Regions from separate parts of the Bacillus sp. URHA0034 genome, predicted to be linked through region 2. Evidence: riboswitches for the same ligand, from Rfam matches in the RefSeq annotation. Region 2 holds a riboswitch; each other region holds the start of a gene.
What was found. Region 2 has a riboswitch for glycine ahead of glyA (serine hydroxymethyltransferase). Riboswitches for the same ligand answer to the same signal wherever they lie in the genome.

Region 1: it holds a riboswitch for glycine, as region 2 does, so the genes downstream of both, gcvT (glycine cleavage system aminomethyltransferase GcvT) here and glyA (serine hydroxymethyltransferase) in region 2, are expected to answer to the same signal.
Region 3: it holds a riboswitch for glycine, as region 2 does, so the genes downstream of both, ACZ9EE_RS05075 (amino acid permease) here and glyA (serine hydroxymethyltransferase) in region 2, are expected to answer to the same signal.

The regions. Positions count from the first base shown of each region.
Region 1 is NZ_JBWCDK010000002.1:4,688,808-4,691,082, forward strand. Features, by position in the region: gene ACZ9EE_RS24565 (DEAD/DEAH box helicase) at 1-630, opposite strand, end outside; glycine riboswitch at 840-928, shown strand; gene gcvT (glycine cleavage system aminomethyltransferase GcvT) at 1,088-2,191, shown strand; gene gcvPA (aminomethyl-transferring glycine dehydrogenase subunit GcvPA) at 2,213-2,275, shown strand, end outside.
Region 2 is NZ_JBWCDK010000002.1:5,336,609-5,338,883, forward strand. Features, by position in the region: gene ACZ9EE_RS27940 (amino acid permease) at 1-809, shown strand, start outside; glycine riboswitch at 1,031-1,126, shown strand; gene glyA (serine hydroxymethyltransferase) at 1,278-2,275, shown strand, end outside.
Region 3 is NZ_JBWCDK010000002.1:579,612-581,886, forward strand. Features, by position in the region: gene ACZ9EE_RS05075 (amino acid permease) at 1-942, opposite strand, end outside; glycine riboswitch at 1,105-1,182, opposite strand; gene ACZ9EE_RS05080 (AAA family ATPase) at 1,464-2,275, opposite strand, start outside.

The sequences.
Region 1 (2,275 bases), 650 kb from region 2:
TCGGTTTTGGATAGGTGTGGCCGTTAATAACAAACAAAATTTCTTTTTAAGGTTTTGGACAAATTCGTAGTTTTTCGTTTTGTTATTTTTTAGTTTATGGGCCTCATCAATGATAATGAGGTCATAGTCCTGCTTGTAAATAATGTCCCGGTGAGGATCTCGTTTGGCCGTATCAATCGAAGAAACCACGACGTCGCATTGTTCCCAGACATAGCTTTTCCTTTGCGTAATAGCGGGAATAAAAAATTTGCTATTGAGCTCAATGGCCCATTGGGTAACCAAAGAAGCCGGGACCAGTATTAACACCTTTTTTACTAAGCCGCGGATCATATATTCTTTTAGAATTAATCCTGCTTCAATTGTTTTTCCTAGTCCTACTTCATCAGCAAGAATGGCTTTACCATTCATGTTTTCAATCACCTGTTTTGCTGTTTCAAGCTGATGTGGCAGAGGTGTTAAATTAGGAAGATGATTTGGAGCTTGCAAGCCTTCAAACTCAGGGATAACCAAATGCTTTTCCACATCGATTGCTAGTTTAAAAAGCTCCCAATTGCCCCACGGACCATCGTTGTCTATTCTATGTAAAAAATCATCCTGCCAAGAGGAATCAAATTCAATTTCAACTGACATCATTACAGCTCCTTTTCATACAGTGTTGTGTCACGTCTTTTTGCCAATCAAAAGGGATAATGGTGTTTTAATTTTCTATAAATTTATTGCCCAATGTTATAGTTTAATGATAGGATGATAATAGCTTAGAATGTTTTAAATATTTTAATAAAGTAATTTATTTTTTAAGTATAATTAGTATTACCAAATAAAAAATTATTATAATGCGGATGACAGCAAGGGGAGAGACTACGGGACGTAGCGCCGAAGGAGCAAGCAGAAATGTGAATCTCTCAGGCAAAAGAACTCTTGTTCGACGCAGCTCTGGAGAGCGCTGCAATATTAGCAGCCACCCACGGGGAAAACCGCTTTAGGTAAACTTTCTGGTGCAAGGACAGAGACCTTCTTATATTCATAGGGAGGTCTCTGTCCTTTTTTATGTTAAAAAACCTGGTTCATAAATAAGGGGGATTAATGGATGACTGAATTACAACGTACTCCGCTGTTTGAAGTGTATAAAGAATACGGAGGGAAGACCATCGATTTTGGAGGGTGGGAACTGCCGGTCCAATTTTCCAGCATTAAGGAAGAACATGAAGCGGTCCGTACTAAAGCAGGTCTGTTTGATGTCTCTCATATGGGTGAAGTAGAAGTTAAAGGGAAAGATAGTTTACCATTTTTACAAAAAATGATGACTAATGATATTTCAAAAATTAAAAATGGCGGTGCTCAATACACGGCGATGTGTTATGAAAATGGCGGAACCGTCGATGATTTACTTATTTATAAAATGGAGGACGATCATTATTTACTGGTCGTTAATGCTTCCAATATTGAAAAGGACTATAAATGGCTTATGGACCATCTAGAAGGAGAGGTCATCCTTGATAACTTATCCGACAAGACAGCCCAGCTTGCCCTTCAAGGACCGCTTGCCGAAAAAGTTCTGCAAAAGCTCGCTGGACATACAGACTTAAGTCAAATTGGCTTCTTCAAATTTCAGCAAGAGGTCATTTTAAACGATAAAAAGGCACTGGTATCCAGAACAGGATATACCGGTGAAGACGGATTTGAGGTTTACTGTGATGCTGTCGATGCTGTTGACCTTTGGAATGCCATTCTAAAGGCAGGAGAACAAGACGGAGTTCTTCCATGCGGATTAGGGGCACGTGATACCCTGCGTTTTGAATCTGTCCTAGCACTCTATGGACAAGAGCTATCCCCCGAAATTACTCCCTTAGAAGCGGGAATTGCTTTTGCTGTGAAGTTAAATAAGGAAGCTGACTTCATCGGGAAGGAAGCGTTAAAAAAGCAGAAGGAGACTGGTATAACTAGGAAATTAATCGGGATCGAGATGATTGACCGTGGCATTCCACGCCATGGATACCCTGTTTATAAAGGCGAAGAACGTATCGGTGAAGTAACTACAGGAACACAGTCGCCAACTTTGAAGCGAAATATTGGTCTTGCGCTTATTAAAACCGAATATGCCGATTTAGAATCCAAGGTTGAAGTTGAAATTCGCGGCAAACGATTAAAAGCATCAGTTGTTCCAACACCTTTTTATAAAAGAGAAAAGTAAAAACACGAGGGGAGCAAGGATATGAAACACCGCTATTTACCGATGACTGAACAAGATAAGAAGGCAATGCTCGAAACGATTGGC
Region 2 (2,275 bases):
CGAATGGAATCAATGGATTTGTATTATCCTTCCAGATGGTTGTCTTTGCCTTTGTAGGAATTGAACTGGTGGGACTTACAGCAGGTGAGACCAAAGATCCGGAAAAAGTCATCCCGAAGGCAATCAATAATATCCCCATTCGCGTGTTTCTTTTCTACCTTGGTGCGCTAGTAGTCATCATGAGCATTTATCCTTGGAACGCCATAAATCCGGCGAAAAGCCCATTTGTCCAAGTCTTCGTTGCAGTTGGTATCGCAGCTGCTGCCGGAATTGTCAATTTTGTCGTCCTAACATCCGCGGCTTCAGCCTGTAACAGTGCGGTCTTCAGTACTAGCCGGATGGTATATTCACTTGCAAAAGATAAAAATGCACCTGAATCATTTGCTAAACTTACGTCACGAAAAGTACCTTCAAATGCCTTGTTCTTTTCAACTGTGGTAATTTTAATTGCTGTTATTTTAAACTATGTTATGCCAGAAGGAGTATTTACACTCATTACAAGTATATCAACTGTATGTTTCATCTTTATTTGGGGAATAACGGTCATCAGCCATTTAAAATACCGTAAAACAAGACCCGACCTGGCAAAAGTCAACCAATTTAAATTACCGCTTTATCCATTTTCCAATTACTTGATCCTTGCTTTCCTAGCCTTCGTTCTTGTCGTGCTTGCTTTAGCGGAAGATACCCGTATTGCCTTGTTTGTTACGCCAGTCTGGTTTATTTTGCTGATTGCTATTTATAAGATACGGAGTATGAATTCAAATCAAGTCGAACAAGCGAATCACAAAACTATACCAGAAAACTAATTAGCATCACCAAGGACAGTCATATTTTTTCATTAATGTTACCGTTTTCAAAAAATAAACAAAAAACGCTTGACTTGAATTCCTTTAACAACTATTCTGAAAATAACAAAAAAATAGAGCGGATGACAGTTGTGGGAGAGTGCACTTTTTACACGCCACCGAAGGAGCAAGTTCCAAAAAAACCCTTGGAATTAATCTCTCAGGTAGATGGAACCACAATTGGACGCAACTCTGGAGAGCGCATATCAATATATGCCACCAAAGGGGAATGTTCTAAACGGAACTAAACTCTCAGGTAAAAGGACAGAGAAGGGATAATGAAGCTTTTAGCTACCCTTCTGCTGTCCTTTTTTGCGTGCAAAAAAAGCAGTGTTTCACTATTAATAACTTGGAATGATGAAGCAGATGAGTCTTCTATTTCGACACACACCGAAGGGTAGCTTGAGCATATTTCAAGGAGGAGTAGGAATGGGATTACAACAAAATGATTCAACCATTTTTGAAGCAATTAGGAAAGAACAGCATCGCCAGCTTCAAACCTTGGAGTTGATTGCATCTGAAAACTTTGTCAGCCAAGATGTGTTAGAAGCAATGGGAAGTGTGATGACCAATAAATACGCGGAAGGCTATCCAGGGAAGCGCTACTATGGAGGATGTGAAGTGGTCGATGTAGCAGAACAAACAGCGATTGATCGCCTAAAAGAGCTGTTTGGTGTCAAATTTGCAAATGTCCAGCCACACTCGGGTGCACAAGCAAATTTTGCTGTATTTTTCGCCCTCCTTCAGCCTGGTGATAAAGTGATGGGGATGAACCTTTCACAGGGCGGTCATTTAACTCACGGAAGCCCTGTAAGTGTTTCAGGCAAATGGTTTGAAATTGTGTCCTATGGGGTACGAGAAGATACTCAATTGATCGACTATGATGAACTCGAGCGAATTGCGAAACAGGAAAAACCGAAATTGATTATTGCAGGGGCAAGTGCTTACCCTAGAAAGATCGATTTTGCGAGATTTAGAGAAATTGCTGATCAAGTCGGCGCAAAATTGATGGTCGATATGGCGCATATTGCAGGACTTGTAGCAGCCGGACTCCATCCATCTCCGATTCCCTATGCCGATGTTGTAACGAGCACTACGCATAAAACGTTAAGAGGCCCGCGCAGTGGCATTATTTTAACAAATGATGAAGAGATCATAAAAGCTATTAATAAATCAGTGTTCCCAGGGATACAAGGCGGCCCGCACATGCACATCATTGCAGCCAAGGCGGTTGCTTTCAAAGAAGCCTTACAGCCAAGCTTTAAGGAATATGCGAAACAAGTGATTGAAAATGCAGCCACGCTTGGCGAGACATTGAAGAATGAAGGTGCGGCCCTTGTTTCTGGTGGAACAGATAACCATATTGTTCTTTTAGATTTACGTCCGTGGAACCTAACTGGAAAAGAAGCTGAAAAATTATTAGAAAA
Region 3 (2,275 bases), 4.8 Mb from region 2:
GGCTTTAGAGCTTAAATTAAATAAGATTCGGCTGGTTGAAAACAAACCACTGTTGCAGGCCGATGCTGCAGATGTTAAGACAACAAAATTAATAATTCCTGCCGCAATCGGAATTCCTACTAAACTAAATGTCTTTACAAAAGGGCTGTTTTCTGCATTCAATTGTGTCCAAGGATTGATACATAAAAGGATAAACAGTGCTCCCACATAGAAAAATAGAATTCTTAACGGAATTTTATTGATCGCTGACGGGATATTTTTTTGAGGATTTGATGTTTCCGATGCTGATACACCCACCAATTCAACCCCTACATAGGCAAATACCACCATTTGAAAAGAAAGTAAGAAACCTGACACACCATGTGGGAATAGTCCGCCATATTCCCAAATATTTTTTACTGAAACGGCAGCCACATCTGTTTTAAACCCTATGACTAATAAAATAACTCCTATCCCGATTAAAGCAAGAATCGTAATGACTTTAATTAAAGCAAACCAAAATTCTAATTCGCCAAATAGTTTCACTGTTAATAAATTCAAACCTAATAATAGTACTAGGCAGACGATGGCTGGAACCCATTGCGGTATATTAAACCAATATTGTACATATACACCAACGGCTATAATATCCGCCATGGCTGTCATGATCCAACAAAACCAATACGTCCACCCCGTTACAAATCCGGCCCATGGTCCAATGTAGTCTTCCGCAATATCTGTAAAAGATTTATAACCTGCTTTTGATAAAAGAAGTTCTCCTAAAGCCCTCATTACAAAGAAACAGGCGATGCCGACAATTACATAGGCAAACATAATCGATGGACCAGCTAACTGTATGGCCCTGCCTGAACCTAAAAATAACCCTGTTCCAATCGTACCGCCAATCGCAATCAGTTGTACGTGTCTGTTTTTTAAATCCCTTTTTAATTCTTGTTGTGCCACTTAAAACTCCCCCTAATGGTAGTAATAGTACTTCTTGTACTTGTGAAGCAATGAACAAGAAGCAAACCAATAAAAAAGAGACTGGAATATCTCCAATCTCTCAGGGCGTAAGAATAACAAAAATTATCTATTACTCTTTTGGGATAGAATAATAAATAGTCTTCGTACTCTTCTGTCCTTTTGCCTGAGATTGTGAACCCTTCGGCGCCGCAAGTGTGCGGTCTCTCCAGAAGCTGCTCCTGCTATAGTGTGATCCATAGCAATCATAGCTTGCTAAATATGTAGTTAGTAAGTTTGAAAAAGTGAATCAATTTCAAACTATCGCTGAATAATTTATTATTTTAGTAGTATTTGTTCTAATTGTCAACATATAAAATTATCTGCTAAGAACCTTACCCGGAAGACCGGCTTTACCCACAAAAATAGATGGTGAATAACACCATCTATTTTTGATATTCTGCATATTGAGACACTTTCTTCGATGTCTTGATGAGTTCTAACCTCAAATGCATTAATCTCCTCTACTCATTTTTTTCCTCAGATGGGGCATCGAGCAAATTTAGATTCTGTGATTCTAGAACTTCAGCTCGGCTTTGACCATACAGCCCGACATAGATATGCTCAATCTCTTCGCCGGTTAGATCGCCACGCTTTAAAAGCTCCTCAGCAATTCTGTGAACAAAATCAGCGTTATCATTCACAAGCTTCTTTACTTTCGTCATTTCACTCTTTAGGAGTTCATTGATTTTGCCGCGCAGCGCTCTAAGACCATCTGTGCGCGAACCGACGGCGAGCCAGCTGAACAATTCCTCACCCATACCGACAATCCCTAGATAGGCACCGGCTAGTTCTGTTGCCTGTCTCAAGTCGGAAGTAACCCCGTTTAATTTTTTATTTAAAAACTCCTCTTCCACCGCACGTGCTGCCAAACATACTTGGATTTCCGCTAATATTTCTTTATCGGTGCGATTATATCGTTCATGCGTTGGCTTAGTAGCTGCAAGACCAAGTGCACCGCCCCTGCGGATAATCGTTACTTTCCATACTCGTGCATGAGGCTTAAGCAGGAACTGTGCGACGGCATGACCAGCCTCATGATAAGCAACATTCCTTTTTTCATCTTCACTCATGGACCTTAACGGCTGTTTAAGCCCCCATTCATAGGTCTCCATTGCGGCACGGAAATCTTCATAGCTTGTAACTTGGGCTCCGCGTTGATGGGCGATAACGACCGCTTCGTTAACGATATGCTTGATTTGTGCTGGGGAGTAGCCAATGGTATCAAGTGCTGCCCGTTCAGGGGTAATAGAAGAGTCTCTTTTCACCTTTTCAA